One region of the Chloroflexus sp. MS-CIW-1 genome, then DNA from elsewhere that is predicted to be linked to it. Evidence: riboswitches for the same ligand, from Rfam matches in the RefSeq annotation. Region 1 holds a riboswitch; each other region holds the start of a gene.

Region 1 (6,098 bases):
GATAGCAACCTATATCGTACAGAGCACCGCCACCCAATTCAGCATTCAGGCGGATATTTGTGGCATCATCAAGCAGAAAGGCAAAACTCCCTCGCACCTGTTTCACTTCCCCAATAACACCATCGGCCAACAATTGTTGGACGGTGATCGTTTGGGGATGGAAGCGATACATAAATGCTTCCATCAAGAGCCGACGATTGGCCTGCGCAGCGGCTACCATTGCCAGACCATCGGCGAGGGAAGTTGCCATTGGCTTTTCGCATAAGACATGTTTACCGGCCTGCAAAGCGGCAATTGACCATTGAGCGTGCAGACTATTCGGTAGAGCGTTGTAAACAGCCTCCACTTCAGGATCGTTGAGTAATGCAGCGTAATCACCGTAGGCACGGGAAATGCCGAATTCGCTAGCGAAAGCAGCAGCACGATCAGCATCGCGTGCCGCAATGGCAACAATCTGCTCTGTTAACGAATGAGCCAGTGCGTTGGCGAAGCGACGGGCAATGCGACCGGCGCTCAAGATACCCCACCTCATGCAGCCTCCTGAAGTGACAGTGCGGCGAGTGGTAGATCGTGACCGAACGCAGTTCGGTAGCGATGAGCGAATTCTTGCAAGGTAAAACGATGCTCCTGGCAACCCCGCTCCTCAATTGCATACGCTGCACAAAGAGCCGCAATCCGTCCGGTGATTTCGAGCGGTAACTGCCGGGCCAGACCAAAGGCAATACCGGCCAAATACGCATCACCGGCGCCGGTTGGATCGCGTACTTCTTTTACCGGCGCGATTGGAATTGTGGCAGCAAGTTGACCGGCAACGTATATCTGTGATCCTTCGCTACCGCGAGTCACAACCGTGATCGGAGCCTGGGCAATCAATTCCGCTTCACTGATACCGAGGCACTTTGCCATCATCCCGAACTCGTAATCATTGCTGATCAAAAGACGTGCCCCTTTTATGCCAATCATCAGTAGATCGGCATCAAGACGCGGCGTCTGCTTTCCGGGGTCGAAGATATAGGGGACACCCATCTGCTGACACTCAAGTGCGAAGCGGCGCATTGCCTCTGGACTGGTAGGCGAGATTAACACGAGATCGTTGGCTGTCAAACCACGATGTAGAAGAGAATTGTGATGATCGTGCCCCATTGCTCCGGCATAGAACGCAACGATCTGGTTATTTGCCTGATCGGTATTAATAAAGCACGAGGAAGTAAACTCGTGCTCGACGATCATAATTCCACTGGTATCAACTCCACATGCTTCGAGCATTGCCCGGTATCCGTCAAAATCGTGACCGGCTGCTCCAACAATCAAGGGCCGTTCACCGAGCAGAGCGAGATTGTAGGCGATATTCCCGGCCACCCCACCGCGCAATTTACGCATCGAGTCTACCAGAAAACTGACTGAAATGATATGCGCTTTGTCGGTGAGCATAAAATCTTTAAAATAGCCAGGAAAATCCATAATGTAATCAAATGCAAGTGAACCGGTAACCACGATTTTCACGGTGTTTTCTCCTTGCCTGGCCTGCAATCAACAGGTTAGGCCCTATCTAAGTAGTCCTCGAATCCAGATTCTGTTGAAGTAACTGTACTGTTTCGAGACAAAGGTCTAATGCTCGCTCGGCATAATCAGGACTCATATAGCTTAAACTGCCAGTAAATGAGAGGAATGATTGCTGTTGGACCAAGGTCATCGGCAGGCCAGTAGCTGCTGCAACCCGTTGCATTGCCTGCACAACCTGATCGCACAGCCCGGCAGCCTGGACACTGTTCAGCACTCTGGGTTCAGTTGGGACGATTCCCCAAGCCAGACAGCCACCATCGGTCAAAAACTCGGCCAGCTCTGTTGCAGTGTGCAGGAGGAGATCGATTTGTTCGATCACATGAAAGCCTATCACATCCACCGGCAGGTGCAAAAGTTCTGACCAGTGTACACGACCTCTCAGAAACAGACCACAATGAACAGGGAGATCGGCGAGAAACCGACTGAGCAGATCAAGTCCCTCTTCCCAGGTCAGTGGACACAGTGGAGTCAAGAGTGCATCAAGGAAGGGTTCCTCAATCATTGCCAGCCGATGAGAGGCGTAGCCCTGCAACTGCTGGTGATGCCACCATACTCGTAAACTACAAAGTTGGAGTAACACCTCTCGCCATGCCGGTTCATAGGCCAGCGGGCGTTCTTGGTCATCGGTCAGCGCCAGACTCAGACTAACCGGACCAATCGTTTCGTACTTCAACACAAGCGGTTGCCGTTCTTCGGCATTTAAGCGGCGTAACAGCTCGTCCAACACCGTCACAGCCGGGCCGCTCAGCGCTGCAAATTGGGCCTCACTGCGCAGGTAGGCCAGACTAACCCGGTTGGCCTCACGCTCCAGAGTTTCCTGTTCGACCGTCAGCCGGTCACGTTCGACATCGATCTGAAGGCCTGGCAACCCTTGTGCTGCCAGCGCAAATGGCGTATCGGCCAATGTTCGCGGCGGTGGTAACGGACAGGCTGGCGTCTGTGGCAGGTACCGGCAAATGAACTGGGCTACCACGCCCGGATTCGTGTGGGGAAGACCACCGCGTAAGAGTGGCTGACAAGCCGGCACAAGCGAACCCAACCCACTCATTGCTTACTCTCAAGCTGACGCAGTGCAGCCACGAATGGTGGACGCACAACGCCCCGTTCAGTAATGATAGCCGTAATCAATTCGTGGGGCGTGACATCGAACGCCGGATGCGCGGCAGGGACACCATCGGGAGCAATCGCAACTCCGGCAATACGGGTTACTTCGTTGGGGTCACGCTCTTCGATAGGAATGTCGGCACCGCTGGCAGTGTTGAGATCAATGGTAGAGTAAGGGGCAGCAACGTAAAACGGAATATTATGATAACGGGCAAGAATCGCTAATCCATACGTGCCAATTTTATTTGCCACATCACCGTTAGCTGCAATCCGGTCGGCGCCAACAATCACACAGTCTATTTGACCACGCTGCATCATAAAGGCGGCCATATTGTCAGTAATCAACGTTTGGGGGATACCGGCTTGGAGCAATTCCCAGGCTGTCAGCCGTGCTCCTTGCAAGAAGGGCCGCGTCTCATCGACAAAGACGTGAATAGGGCGACCCTGCGCAAATGCCGTGCGGATTGGGGCGAGGGCTGTGCCATAACCAGCGGTAGCCAGGCCACCGGCGTTGCAATGAGTGAGAACATGTCCGCGTAGTGGAATCAGTGGTGCGCCATGATCGCCGATGGCATGGCACATTGCCAGATCCTCGGCAAAGATCGCTTCGGCCTCCGCCAGAAGCGCTGTCTTCATCATGGTGACATCTTCGTTCAACAGCGCATGAGCCTGGCGCACCATCCGGCTGGTTGCCCAGGCTAGATTAACAGCGGTTGGTCGCTGGGCATCAAGGGTGCGTTTAGCCTGTTCTAATTCGGTCAGCAACGCAGCAGGCGTATTCGCATTGCTACGCTGGGCAACCAAAGCCATCCCATAGGCAGCAGTGCAGCCGATTGCCGGTGCACCGCGTACCTGCATGCTCCGAATGGCAAAGACCACTGCATCCAGGTCGGTGCAGCGCACGACTTCAACAATGTGCGGTAATTTACGCTGATCGATCAGACAAACGGCGTTGTCTTCCCACCAGACAGTGCGGAGTTCCATAGGCGTCGTAATTAAGATGGAGCCACTCGCACGGCGAGAGGCTCCGATAAACTTCGTTCCTCTCATCTTTCGGCAATTGCCGCTGGATTTGGCACCTTCCCCGCAGGGGGTTGCCGGGCGTCATCGGGCCAGTCCCTCAGCCCATCTCGATGAGCATCTGAAGTTCGCCGACGCACTATGGCGCCGCATACGAACGTTGTGAGCGATTATATCACGAGTACCGGTTTACAGCAAATTGTGATGTTGATACGGCAGGCAGTGTTAACGGTTTCAGTGACCTGGTTTGACCTGATTGATCAGGTTACATTGCTGGAGCCGTCTCATCGCGCCGACCGCGCTTAAACCAATGACGCCATTCTCGATGTTCCCACACGACCAAAAGCTGAGCCGCATTGAAGATTGATGAGTAGGTCCCGCTGATGAGGCCGATGAGCAGCATCAAGACAAAGTTCCGGATAGTATCACCACCAAACAACAAGAGGGCAGTAAGTGTAAAGAAGGTGGTAAGCTGAGTGTTGATCGACCGTGGGAGAGTCTGCACCAGACTATGGTTGACAATATCATCGAAGGTTTCAGCCGGATGCCGATTCAGCAGGTTCTCACGAATGCGGTCGAACACAACAATGGTATCGTGTACCGAAAAGCTAAGGGTTGTTAGCAAAGCGGTCAGGAAGAGCGCATCGACCTCTAAGCCGATGGTTGCGCCTAAAACGGCAGCAATCCCAAGTACTACCAATACGTCGTGCAGCATCGCGATAATGGCACATACGCCGTAGCGGACAGGGTGCGGTGCCTTGCGGAAGGCCCAAGTCAGGTAGAGCAAGATAATTAGTGACGCGCCGAGCACGGCAATAATCGCACTGCGGGTTGATTCGGCACTGACGGTTGGTCCAACACTTTCCAGTCGTTCCCGACTAACGTTGCCAAATTCGGTAGAGAGTGCCTTCATCACGGCATCAATTTCGGTGTTGGGATCCGACTCGCTAAGTGGACGGGTGCGTACTAATGCGGCTGCTACTGCTTTCCCGTCAATTTGGGTTGGGCTGAGCTGAACCAGTGCATTCTCGAAGCCCGCTGCGGCAAACGCTGCTGCGATCCGATCAGTGCTCAAACGCTCAGGCGCGGTCTCAGGAAAACGCAATTCCCACAATGCACCACCGGCAAAGTCAATGCTTGGACGCAGGCCGATAGTAAATCGCCCGGTAGTGACTAAAGGATGCAAGAAGAGCATATATAAGCCCGGCAAGATCACCAGGATTGAAAACGTAAACCACCAATAGCGACGGCGGACAAGATGTTCCATACAGGTGTTACTCCCATTCACGATCACAGGTGAACGATGTCGTTGAATACCTACGAGACAGCCTGCGCAGTTGGTGTTGCTGAACGGCGATCCACGCCAAACCACCAGGCACGTTCATCGCTAAACAACGGCAGGAGCAGACGTAGAAATGTTCGTGAGACAACAACAGCAGTGAACAGACTGATCACAATGCCGAGACCAAGTGTAAGCGCAAAGCCTTTGATCAAACTGACACCGAAGCTGTTGCCGAACATAAACAGCACAATACTCGTGATCAAGGTTGAAACGCTTGAGTCGCGGATGGCTGGCCAGGATTCAACGAAACCTAATTCGAGCGCACTGCGAATATCACGTCCGCGGCGGTACTCTTCGCGGAGGCGGGCAAAGATCAATACGTTGGCATCAACGGCGAGTCCAATCGAGAGAATAAATCCGGCAATACCGGGCAGGGTCAGTGTGATCGGAATCAGACGGTAAATCGCGAAACTGATGATCGTGTAGATGAGCAGTGCAACCGTTGCAACGACGCCGGGTCCCCGATAGAATAAAATCATAAAGGCTGCGACCACCGCCAGACCAACAACTCCGGCTGTAATACTGGCTGCTACACTCTCTCGCCCCAGGGTCGCCGTCACCGTTCGGCTCGTCTCGATCACGAGTGGAACCGGCAGAGCACCGTACTTCAACTGATTGAAGATACGATTACGATCAGCTTCCGTACTTACTTCAATAATTCCAGAACCATCGGTTAACGCGGCGTTAATCACCGGACAACTGACAACCACATTATCAAGCACAATACACATTGGCCGCCCAACATTTGCGGCAGTAAATGAAGCTAACCGTCTTGCTGATTCGCCACGGAAGGCAAACGAGACAGCCGGTCGGCTACCAAGTGCACCACCCTGCGAAAAGGTGGGTTGTACGGCGCTGGTATCGAGATCGGCGCCATCGGTAATGCTCTGATAAATTGGGCCGAGGCTCGTTACATCGGTAACGGTATCGCTCTCGGCTAACTGGGGAGGATTCGGACTACTCGAGGTGCGCACGATAGTGCCGTCGGCCAGATATTGACCTTGCGGGTCGATAAATTCCAAGCGACCGGTACCACGTAATGTTTCAATTGCCTGTTCGGGATTGGCAA
Region 2 (6,098 bases), 1.3 Mb from region 1:
TATGGCAATCGTCGAACGGATCGGTCAGGGCGCCGACCATCATATCGACCACCTTCGAATCGTTCATCCGCGCACCAAAGCGCATTGCCGGGAGGCTATACGGCCCACGGCTCATACATTCCGCACCACCTGCGACCGCCGCTTCAACATCACCCTGCAAAATGTACTGAGCTGCCGAAACAATAGCCTGCAAACCACTGCCACACAGCCGGTTGAGCGTCAACGCCGGTGTTTCTACCGATAAACCACCACGAACGGCTGCATAGCGGGCCATATACATATCGTGCGGTTCAGTATTGATCACGTGCCCAAAGACCACATGACCAATCTCATCAGGTTGAACACCAGCCCGTGCCACTGCCTCGCGGGTAACCAATGCTGCCAGCTCGGTAGGGGGATGATCTTTCAGACTACCGCCAAACGTTCCAATAGCCGTGCGCACGCCGCTAAGCACTACGACTTCGCGCTTCTCACTCATGACAACCTCCTTGCGACGGATCGCCGGGCGACTCCGCCGGTTACTTGCCGAACTTCAAGGAACGATTACAATTATATCAGTATCAGCAACATGTTTTATACTGAATATCCGCAGGTGGTGGGTGTCGAAAAAACGTCTCGAGGATGATGAGCACGTTCAGGCTGTACACCCCTTCTGAAGAGGGAGGGTAGCCGTGCGTCGGATCTTCAGGGAGGGCCTGAACGTGGCTGCAAAATATGTAAGAGTTAAAAACGATGATCTCGGAGAGCCGATGCGGTCCTCAAGGGCAAAATGCCCTCGCTTCCGCAACAATGTGCGCAAGAGTACCTCGCGTCTGTCGCGATACAAGCACCTAGGTACGCGGGCATTGCACTTGCCTCTCTCGCGATACCTACACCGAGTAACCAGAGTGTAACTTCATGTGGTATATTTCACACACTTCATACAACAGATTTCCGCGTTAACCCACGGCAGGAGGCTGGGCATGGCCCAACGCAGTGTAGCGATGAGCAGTGTATCATTGAAGGACAACCGGCAGGTTACCATCAGACCCCTAGCCGAGAGTGATCGTGCAGCATTGACCGATTTCGGATTAAGTCTGCCCAAAGATGATCTGCTTTATCTCGAAGAAGACTTCACTAATCCCGAAATCATAACCCGTTTAGTCAATGCCTCATACGCCGAGAATTGGCGACAAATTGTCGCTATTGCCGACGACGGTTCGATAGCCGCATACGCTTCAGCTCGCCGCGTGCCAGGATGGTCAAATCACGTGGCCGAGCTACGGCTCCTTGTCAAACCCGGTTGGCGACGCTGCGGGCTTGGAATGCAGATGGCCCAGGCCATTGTTGAAACCGCTCGCGATCTGGGCGCCCAAAAGGTGACGGTCGCTATGCTGGCTGCCTTGAAGGCCGGTCAGGCCATCTTCTCACGATTGGGATTTGCCGTCGAAGGCCAGTTAACGCGCCACGCCATTGACCGTAACGGTGAACTGCACGATGTGGTGATTATGTCGGCATTCTTGAAGGTGTAGGGCGGCTGTAAGGTTTTTCAGAGTTTTCAATTTCGGGTCACATTCGACAACCAAACTGTTCAAAATGTAGAGTGACACGACGCACATTACGCACCCGCTGACAGCAAACCCTGATCTTCGCTCTTTCCCTGGGAGTGCGGGCCTCTGGCCCGCATGTGTGATGTTATGCTTCAGCGCAGATTGCCCGTGCGCTGTTAGTGCAAGTCTAGGATCGTGAGCCTCTGGCCCGCGTCGGACGCGGTGCGGCTATACCCCATTGGTTAGCGCATTAGCATACCATCAACCCTCGTTTACGGGGGCGCCAGTCCCTACCACTGCGCTGACGGGCATGATCGGCAAGCCAACGGGAGATTGGCACAGACGTTCGGCAGGACGGGAAGTTGCGCGACTCCGTACAGGCTACGGATAGGTTGAGAACCTCTCACTCCTCTCCACTCTCTCCTCAGTGACCACTGTCAGAGAGGAAAGAACTTTGAGAACCCCAAGATCGTCCAATTCACCATTGACAATAACCCATCACCCTGTTATACTCAGCCGTAATTGTATTGCAGAACGCTGCACTCATCCAGAGCGGTGGAGGGACCGGCCCTACGAAACCGCGCCAACCCGGCGGCATAATACCTGACGGGTGGCAACTCCGGCAGCAGAACGCTGGCAGATGAGAGGAGAGCGGCGTCTTCTCGCCAATCGGCAGGAGCACGTCACCTAATCTCTCATCGCCCTGATGAGAGGTTTTTTATGCCAAATGAACAGTTTTCTGGCCTCAGTACGGCCGCCGTCCACGCTGGAGAACCCCGCCAGCGCGCATTCGATGCCATTACGCCACCTATTGTGCACAGTGCAACGTACACCTTTCGTGATAGCGCCGAGCTGATCGCATTTCAATCAGGTGAACTCGAACGAGAAGAGTACGGTCGCTACGGAAATCCAACCGTTCGTGCCGTTGAGGCTCGCCTTGCCGCCCTTGAGTCACCATCAGCGCCAGCAGCCGCTCTCCTTTGTGCTTCGGGAATGAATGCGCTCACCACCGTGATGCTGGCGTTGCTCCCTAGCGGTAGCCACGTTATTCTGACTGACGACGGTTATCGGCGCACTCGCCAGTTTGTCCGCACAATGTTAGCACGGCTCGGCGTGTCGCATAGTGTGGTTGCCGCAGCCGATCCACTTGCCATTGCCGCAGCTATTCAACCAGGACGTACCCGACTGATCGTTACTGAAGCGCCGACAAACCCTTATTTGCGCGTCATTGATCTGGCAGCAGTGGCTCAGATCGCCCGTGAACATCGCATCAAAACCGTGATCGACGCCACCTTTGCCACACCGTATAATATGCGTCCTCTTGAATACGGTATCGACCTGGTTGTTCATAGCTGTAGCAAGTACCTGGCCGGGCACAACGACTTACTGGCTGGTGTGATCATCGGTCGACCGCCCCTTATCAGTGCTCTGCGCGAAACGCAGGGGATTTTGGGTGGCATTTGTGACCCGCATACCGCCTACTTGCTTGGCCGAGGGTTGAAGACATTTGCTCTCCGTATGGAACGTCACAATCAAAATGGGCAGGCAGTCGCTGAATTTCTCAGCCGTCATCCACGGGTCAGTCGGGTACATTACCCAGGCTTACCTTCGCATCCTGACCACGCCATAGCCCGTGCTCAGATGCGAGGGTTTGGCGGAGTTGTGTCGTTTGAAGTGGTTGGTGATCTCCAGACTGCAATGGCGGTTGTTGATCGGATGCGTCTCGCCTACATTGCGCCAAGCTTTGGCGGGGTGGAAAGTCTGGTTGAACAACCAGCGCTCATGAGTTACTATGAATTGAGTAGTGAAGAACGACTGGCGGTCGGTATCCGCGACAATCTCATCCGGCTTTCATGCGGAATTGAGGATGCGAGTGACTTGATCGCCGACCTGCAACAAGCTCTTGCCGACGAATAAGCTATGCACTCAACCCTCCAACGCCGGCTGGCCGCCGGCCAGATTGTAGTTACCGGCGAGATTGCTCCGCCAAAGGGGGCGGCCAGAAGCCATCTCGAAACCCTGGCTCAAAATATTCGCAATTATGTCGATGCAGTCAATCTGACCGACAATCAGCGTGGGATCGCCCGGATGTCGTCTTTGGGGGGGAGCGTCATTTTGCAGCAGCTCGGTATTGAACCGATTATGCAAATGACCTGCCAGCATCGTAACCGGATAGCTTTACAAGCTGATGCACTCAGTGCCTCCGCACTCGGTGTACGTAACTTGCTAGCAATGACCGGCGATCATCCACGCATTGGTGATCATCCAGAGGCCAAAAACGTTCTCGATCTGAATTCATTCCAGTTGATCCGCGTCTTGCGCACGTTGCGCGATCAGGCCACTTTCCAATCAGGTACACCGCTGAAAGAAGCACCCAGTTTCTTTATCGGCAGTGTCGCGAACCCGAACGTCGAACGGGCCGCACGGTTGGAAAAGAAGATTGAAGCCGGCGCAGAGTTCGTCCAAACCCAATTGATCTTTGATGTTGCACGTTTTCGGCAATGGATGGCCGATGTGCGGGCTGCCGGTTTGCATCAACAGGCGTACATCCTAGCCGGTGTGATGATCCTGCGCCGACCCAATTCAGCAATCTATCTACGCGATCACCTACCCGGCACGCTTATGCCAGAATCTGTGATCGAACGCATGCAACGCGCTGCCGATAGCGAAGCGGAAGGAATTGCCCTCGCTGCTGAGTTGGTGAATGAACTCCTTAGTATCGAGGGTGTTGCCGGTGTTCATATTATGTCGGTCGATTGGACACGTGCAATTCCTCGTGTCGTTGAACAAGCTGGCCTGCTGCCACGGCCACCGGCACCATCATCTGACGAGAATGTGCTATAACATGCTCAGTAAGTGCAAATAGAGCGAGAGTAGTCTATGGCTATCATTCTGAAATCACCGGCCCAGATAGAACTTCTACGCGCTGCGGGCCAACTGGTTCGACAGACGTTTAATGTGCTGCGTGAGTATATCCGACCGGGTGTCACCACGGCTGAACTGGACGCAATTGCTGAAGAGTTTATCCGTTCTCACGGTGCAGAACCGGTATACAAAGGATACGTGCCCGCTGGTCGCCGCGGGTATATTCCACCTTTTCCGGGTACGATCTGCGCCTCTATTAATGACGTGATTTGCCACGGCATTCCGAGTAAACGCGACCGGCTCCACCAGGGCGATATTGTCGGTATCGACATTGGGTTGCGCCTCAACGGTTGGATTGGTGATGCATGTGAGACCTTCGCTGTAGGTGACGTTGATGACGAGACTCAGCGTTTGCTCGACGTTACCCGGCGCTGCCTTGAACTGGGCATTGAACAGGCACGAGTGGGGAATCCTCTCCGGGCTATTGGCGCAGCGATCCAACGTTATGCCGAAGCCAATGGTTTCTCTGTAGTACGTGAGTACACCGGCCACGGGCTAGGTCGAAATCTACACGAAGAACCAACGATCCTCCATTACGATGATCCCCAGCAAACACGTAAGATCGTGGCTGGTATGGTGTTTACGATTGAACCGATGATCAACGCCGGTAAGGCAGCTACCAGAGTCGACCGCGATGGCTGGACGGTGCGTACTGCGGACGGTAAGCGGTCGGCGCAATTCGAGCATACGCTGGCGATAACGGAAGATGGACCGATTATCTTGACCGCTTGAATGACACGACTGGCAGCACAGCGCTGCCAGGAGGGCGTATGAAACTTGAAGAGGAACTGATCGCTGCACTTGCCAGCGGAGATCACGCACGTGCTATTGCGCTGGCTACCGAATTGCATAACCGCGGTCTCGATATAGCAGCCATCGAGACTGCACTGGCGCGTCAGCCTCACCTTGAAGAACAGCTTTGGGAGACCTTAAAACAGGTGATCCCTATTTCACGGCGTGCCCTGAAGCGACGAGCGATCCGCGCCGCCGAAGAACGAGACTGGGGAAGCTGGGAAGAAGGACGCCGTCGTTGACCAGGTGCAGAGCGATTCGTAGCAAAGATGATGTATAGCATCTAAGGATGCTTATCCGAATATCGTGCCGACGAAATTCCGCGTCGGGGCACAACGTCGTCCTGCGCCTCTCGTTCCCCCGTCACCCGACGCATCGCCTATGTCCACATCACCCACACCCCAGCGAGGGGCGCAGTGCCGCGGCACTCGTCCATCAGGATGAAAAAGGAGTCATTCTTTCCATTGTGTTCCATCTATCGTGTGGTTTCATCCGTTGTGCCCCACCGACGAACATTCGGATAGGCACGTATATGCGCTATTGAACACGGTAGATCACAATTGGCCGCACACCGCTTTCATCACGGAGTACGATCTCGACTTGATCGAGTCGCAGTAAACCACGCGACAACGGATCATAATTGACCGCACCTTCCACATAGTAATAGTAGATGTGACCTTGAAAGCGGAAACCGCGAATGTTGCTGGAATGAACAGTAATCCCCGGTTTGATTTCGATCATCGGATCAAGGATAGTACCGTTCATTCGCCCCTGAATCTCGTGGGCCAATTCGGTCACGTCCGGTGTCGTTGCCAATGGCGTGCGAAGCGGTATCGATGACAACAACCAGAC
Region 3 (6,098 bases), 170 kb from region 1:
GATACGAATTAGCGTCAAACCGGTCGTTAAAACGAGCTGCTTGATGTTCGAGATAGTGCTCGATGGCGAAGCATGGTCCAAGGTCGAGAATCTCACTATCAACCCGACGGCCAAAGCGCTGTTCGAGCTTTTCCTCACATAGGTAGGTGATATGCCCAAGCATACGCGCCACAGCCAAACCATCACGCGGTGGTTCGCCATCGTAGTAATCGCCGCCTCGCCAGCGGGGATCGGCCATAATGGCCCGTCGTCCAATATAATTCCAGGCGACCGTCTGTGGGCTAGAGCGGGCACTGGTCGCGAGCAAGATCGCACCGCGTACCCGTTCCGGGTACTCCACTGCCCAGGCCAGGGCTTGAAACCCTCCCATCGAGCCTCCTGCAACCGCCAGGAGGGTATCTATCCCCAACGCATCGATCAGACGTTGTTGGGCACGCACCATGTCTTCAATCGTAATAATGGGAAAGCGCGAGCCATAAGGCTTTCCATCCGCCGGGTGTGGACTCGAGGGGCCGGTTGAACCACGACAACCGCCGATCACGTTCGAGCAGATAACAAAGTAGCGATTCGTATCAAACGCACGTCCCGGCCCGATCATCGCATCCCACCAACCCGGTTTGCGGTCGGTAGGATGATGGTAACCGGCAGCGTGGGCATCACCGGACAGTGCATGCAAGATCAAAATTGCATTTGAGCGATCAGGTGCTAACTCACCGTATGTTTCGTAGGCTAACGTTAGTGGACCCAGTGTGGCGCCACTAGTCAGCTTCAGCGGGGTGGTCCAATACATGCGTTGAGTACGTACAATACCAACCCCTTCTGAGATTGGCGCATGGCTCAGTGCTTCCATCCAGATACTCCTTGCCGGACAGATCGCAGTGACACCATTGTCAGTGCGATCTGTCGCGGCCCCTATGAAGGTGTTCCGGCCAGTGCCTGATCGAGATCGGCAAGAATGTCGTCAATCGTCTCCAATCCAACCGAAAGCCGCACATAATCGTCGGTGACACCGGTTAATCGTTGCTCTTCCGGTGTTAACTGGCTATGCGTCGTTGTAGCTGGATGGATTGCGAGGCTCTTCGCATCGCCGATGTTCGCCAGATGCGAGAACAGACGAAGCCGCTCGATAAAGATACGACCGGCAGTGCGGCCTCCTTTCAGCCCAAAACCGACGATCCCACTCTGGCCGCGCGGTAAGTACTTCTGAGCAAGGGCGTAGCTCGGATGGCTGGGCAGACCAGGATAGTTGACCCACGCCACTTTGGGATGTTCGCTCAGGTAGCGAGCCACTGCCAGGGCATTTTTACTGTGCCGTTCCATCCGCAGGGGCAGGGTTTCCAAACCTTGCAAGAAGAGGAAGCTGTTGAACGGACTAAGCGCTGCGCCAATATCGCGCAAACCTTGCACGCGAGCTTTGATGATGTAGGCCAGATTGCCAAAAGCCTGAGTGTAGATCAAACCGTGATAGCTTGGATCGGGACTGGTGAATTCGGGAAACCGTCCGCTGGCAGCCCAATCGAACTTTCCGCTATCAACAATGATCCCACCGATGGCGGTACCGTGACCGCCAATATACTTAGTCGCTGAATGAATAACGATGTCAGCCCCGTGTTGAATCGGCTGCCATAGATACGGTGTCACGGTGGTTGCATCAACAATCACCGGCACACCCTGGGCATGCGCAATCGCAGCAATTCGCTCTAGGTCAAGCACATCGAGGCGCGGATTCCCCACCAGCTCGAGGAAAAAGGCTTTAGTACGACTATCAATTGCCGCCGCAAAACCGTCATAGTCACGCGCATCCACAAAGCGAGTCGTGATTCCCAATCGTGGCAGCGTATGGCGGAAGAGGTTGTACGTGCCACCGTAGAGGTCCGACGAGGCAACAATATTATCACCACTACCGGCCAAATTGAGGATCGCCAGCGTTTCGGCAGCCTGACCCGACGATAATGCTAGCGCTCCCACACCGCCCTCCAGGGCCGCCATCCGCTGCTCGAAGACATCGGTGGTTGGATTCATGATTCGGGTGTAGATGTTGCCGAACTCTTGCAGGTTGAACAGACGAGCAGCGTGATCGGTGTCCTTGAATTGATACGATGTTGTGGCGTAGATGGGTACTGCCCGCGAGCCAGTCGTTGGATCGGGAATTTGCCCGGCGTGGAGGGCAAGTGTCTCAAAACCGGTAAAGCGTGGAGCATCGGACATGACAACCTCCTCAGAATAGCTAAGCCAAATTGCAGGCAACAAAAACGCCCTCAACTTACGATGAGGGCGTGAAATCATTGCACAGGGCCATTCTTCCACGTCGCTCATCTTCCAGAACACTTCTGCCGGACTTAGCACCGTTCGTATGCGGCGACGCATACGAGGGTTGCTGCGGTTTCAACGGGCCGGTCCCTCCACCGCTCTGGATGAGTGCGTGTACGTTGTTGAGGTACAGTTATGGTGTCGCCTGCACCATACAGTATCGGTAATATAAACTATGCGACGCGGATTTGTCAAGTATCTTTGCAGCGTTTTCACTCCATCCGACAGTGATGAGCTGAGAGAGGGAGAGAGAAACTCCCAAACCGGCCGACGCAGGTGCAGAGGGGCGCAGCTTTCGCTTCCGACGGTGGCCTAGGCTGGTAGGACTTCTTGACTACGGCGCAGCAATCGGCCAATGAAACCAGGCGACGAAGAGATCACCGTGTGGACGGGCGCCAACATAGCCGCCGCCAATTGCCGCCGGGCCGTTGGGCAAGCCATACGCATTGGCGACCAGCTCGGCGCAAATGGCTAATCCGAACCCGTGCCCGCTGCTGCCGTCGCTACTGAAGGTAAACCCACCGTAAAACAGATCGCTCCATTGCAGACCGAACCGTTGCTCAAGCGCCGTGCGTTGTAGCAGATCAATGCGATTAGCAACGACAATCCGTAGTGAGGGTGTTTCACATTCAAAGATAGGGAAAATGCCAACCATTACCCGCCGGTCAGCGCTGTGGCGTGTAGCATTGTTGATCAGGTTGTAAAACACGCGATCAAGCGCCGAAAACTCAACACAACGGTCAGCAACCACACCATTATAACGGGCATCAACCGTGATACTGGCCTGACCATCGGGTAAACGGTAATCAGCGTGTTGCCACTTTTCAAGCAGCAGATCGACCCCGTGTGCACGTAACTCAATGTCGCGGGCAGTACGTACCGGATCAAGATCGGGTAAACAGTTGCGCATGATCTTCAGATGATCGCGAATCAGTAGATATATGCGCTCGATGTCATCTGGTCGTACCTGACCAAGTTCGATAAGCTGCAATTGCAGAGCTAGCGCCTGGAGCGAACCACCACGTAAGTCGTGGAGAACCTGGCCGAGATGGGCATCAGCCTGATGCAGTGAAAGATTGCGCAGTTCGTGCATCAAATCATGCCAATGCGTTTCTTGCAGTAATTGCTGCAAACGATGGAGATCAATCTGCCGTTGTTGATCAAATTCGGCAAAGATCGTGAGGAGGGTCTGATACAATTCCCGTACTGTTCTCTGTATGGTTTCAGGCAACTCGTGAATACTGGCGCTACTGCGGCTGCGCGTAAAAGGATCGTGGCGAAGGAAGGGCAGGTTACATGGCGCGAGAGCCTTGACAGTTTCATCGCTAAGTGGAAATGCGCCAGACATTTTAAACTCCTGGGTTGTGTCATCAGTACAACACTTCTTATCTCATAGTGTTGAACGGTATTATAACCGATTTTAGATGTTCACTGACAAGACATATAATTGTAAATATGTACATCCTGTCACACAGTATGTCACGTTAGTGATTATCACGAAGAAATGCGGCACAGGCTTCAGGAATACTGGGATTAATAAAAATGCCGCTCCCCAGCTCGAAACCGGCCATGTACGAGAGACGCGGTACCACAGCGAGATACCAGTGAAAATAGCCATTTTCAGGTTCTTTAGCTGGTGTTGAACGGAGCACCAGATTAAAATCAGGATCGTTCAACCGGTGGTATAGCCGAGAGAAGACTTCACGAATTGCATCGGCCAAACCATCCAGCTCTGGCTCGGTGATATGGAAGAAACTGGCTCGATGTCTGCGTGGTAAAATCCACATATGAAATGGTGAAGAAGCTGCGTAGAGGACAAAAGCAACAAACGCATCATTCTGGTAAACGATACGCTCACGCTGGGTCAGTTCATCGTCTAACATCGCGCAGAAGACACACTGACCAGTATCATCAAAAAAACGACGTGCTTCTTCAATACGATGACGAATATCGCCCGGTACAACCGGTACCGCCATAAGCTGGCTGTGCGGATGTTGGAGCGATGCCCCTGCTCGTTCACCGTGATTCTTGAAAATGACAACTTGCTCGATGCGCGGATCACTGCTCATCGCCAGACCACGGTTCAGATAGGTTGCCAGTATCAAACGTATCTCGGCGTGACTCATCAAACCAAGCGTAGTATTGTGCTGCGGATGTTCGATCAACACTTCGTGGTAGCCATAACCGCTTAACGTGCGTCGTACCCCCTCAAAGTGACGAACAACCGGCCCGTGTTCGTGCAGCGCCGGGTACTTATTACGCACAATGCGTACCTGCCATGGACCGGTAGGCGGGTAACGATCAACTTCCAAGTCGAGTTCCTCGTTCCCTATACAAAAGGGGCACTGCGGGTCGTGAGGTGGACGTTCAGCAGTCGGCGGTTGATGACGAGTCTCGGTAAAGGTATTGGGACGACGCGCACGTTCGCTGGCGATGATGACCCATTCGCGGGTTGCGATATTTTGCCGTAATTCGGACATGCAATCTGCTCCACAGCGGACTTTAGGCCGCAGCATCGCACTGTAGGATGTGATGTATTGTAGCGATGATAGGCTGTATCGGCAAGTGATACCGCGGTAACGGTGTATCACGCTATCGTTACAATACAGCAATCGACGAAAGGCAAAATGACGGTATACCAGGGCTGTTCAAAGTTCTTCTGACCATCGTTCGTTGAAAGGGGTCGATCCGATCCTTCGTACTGTGATGATAGGTCGGAAAACACCCTCTCGCTCATTCCTCATGTTATACCTTCAGGCAATTGACAGTTCGAGAGCCTGAGCCACGCGCTCGCCGACGCAAAGGCGCCTCATTCCTCACTATACCTTCAGGCAATTGACAGCCTACTCTGATACGCATACAATGAAACATCAGATGATATGATCTTTTAAAGACATCCAAACTGTCGTTTAACCAACAACCTTCATCGTTCCGCACATCCCGCGTGATGAAGGAGATTGTACGCGGGAGTATGCAGACAAACTGCTTAGGAGATGATAATGTCGATCAAGCATCAACGATTGGTCGAACAGGTCATTGACCACTTACGACAACAAATACAGACAAATGTTTATCCGGTCGGGAGCAGGTTACCACCAGAACCACAGCTCATGACCCAACTTGGTGTCGGACGTTCGACCATTCGGGAAGCGATTCGCGCCCTGGCTCACGAAGGTCTGCTTGAGGTCCGGCAAGGTGATGGTACCTATGTGCGCACCGTAACAACGACCGCACCATTGGCTGTGCGATTACGGCAAGCCAGAGTCCAGGAAGTCCACGAAGTACGACGTGCGCTTGAGCTGGAGGTAGTGGCCCTGGCTGCCGGTCGGCGTAGCGATCACGACCTGGACATGATGCGACAGTGGTTGGCAGCTCGCACGGCAGCGCTGAAAGATGGCGATGTTGCCACCGCTCTTGCCGCAGATATTGAACTGCACTGCGCTATTGCTAGAGCTACTCAAAATGAAATATTGAGCGATCTCTACCGGGTATTTGCCGTTACCTTGCGTGACGCGCTTGGCGTTCTGTGGGATGTTACGACTCCATCGAGTGATGATCATTCCCATGCTGATCTCGTTGCCGCGATAGAATCCGGTGATTCAGAACGAGCAGTAGCAGTCGCACGCCAGATTCTGGTCTACCACGAAGCAACGATCTATCGATCCATGACTCCACTGCAAAAAGGTGATCTTTCCACCACAGAGACCACGGAGATCGCAGAGACTAAAGATAATTTTATCTTTCATTGAAAATAGGGTTGTGAACATTTTTCTTCCATGCGCCCAATG

Evidence for each region. Region 1 has a riboswitch for S-adenosylmethionine ahead of mtnA (S-methyl-5-thioribose-1-phosphate isomerase). Riboswitches for the same ligand answer to the same signal wherever they lie in the genome.
Region 2: linked by a shared signal. The riboswitch ahead of QTO31_RS04230 (trans-sulfuration enzyme family protein) and the one ahead of mtnA (S-methyl-5-thioribose-1-phosphate isomerase) in region 1 are both predicted to bind S-adenosylmethionine.
Region 3: linked by a shared signal. The riboswitch ahead of QTO31_RS09875 (homocysteine synthase) and the one ahead of mtnA (S-methyl-5-thioribose-1-phosphate isomerase) in region 1 are both predicted to bind S-adenosylmethionine.

Annotation. Positions count from the first base shown of each region.
Region 1 covers NZ_JAUBWR010000001.1:2,329,046-2,335,143, reverse strand. The annotation lists gene QTO31_RS09270 (Gfo/Idh/MocA family protein) at 1-532, opposite strand, end outside; gene QTO31_RS09265 (carbohydrate kinase family protein) at 529-1,503, opposite strand; gene QTO31_RS09260 (hypothetical protein) at 1,550-2,611, opposite strand; gene mtnA (S-methyl-5-thioribose-1-phosphate isomerase) at 2,608-3,651, opposite strand; SAM riboswitch class I at 3,711-3,807, opposite strand; gene QTO31_RS09250 (hypothetical protein) at 3,850-3,993, shown strand; gene secF (protein translocase subunit SecF) at 3,953-4,954, opposite strand; gene secD (protein translocase subunit SecD) at 5,005-6,098, opposite strand, start outside.
Region 2 covers NZ_JAUBWR010000001.1:1,063,002-1,069,099, forward strand. The annotation lists gene QTO31_RS04220 (acetyl-CoA C-acyltransferase family protein) at 1-478, opposite strand, end outside; gene QTO31_RS04225 (GNAT family N-acetyltransferase) at 963-1,511, shown strand; SAM riboswitch class I at 2,070-2,176, shown strand; gene QTO31_RS04230 (trans-sulfuration enzyme family protein) at 2,250-3,446, shown strand; gene QTO31_RS04235 (methylenetetrahydrofolate reductase) at 3,450-4,373, shown strand; gene map (type I methionyl aminopeptidase) at 4,410-5,186, shown strand; gene QTO31_RS04245 (hypothetical protein) at 5,225-5,488, shown strand; gene QTO31_RS04250 (hypothetical protein) at 5,784-6,098, opposite strand, start outside.
Region 3 covers NZ_JAUBWR010000001.1:2,503,486-2,509,583, reverse strand. The annotation lists gene QTO31_RS09880 (homoserine O-acetyltransferase MetX) at 1-850, opposite strand, end outside; gene QTO31_RS09875 (homocysteine synthase) at 913-2,208, opposite strand; SAM riboswitch class I at 2,310-2,421, opposite strand; gene QTO31_RS09870 (HAMP domain-containing histidine kinase) at 2,645-3,658, opposite strand; gene galT (galactose-1-phosphate uridylyltransferase) at 3,795-4,790, opposite strand; gene QTO31_RS09860 (FadR/GntR family transcriptional regulator) at 5,310-6,059, shown strand.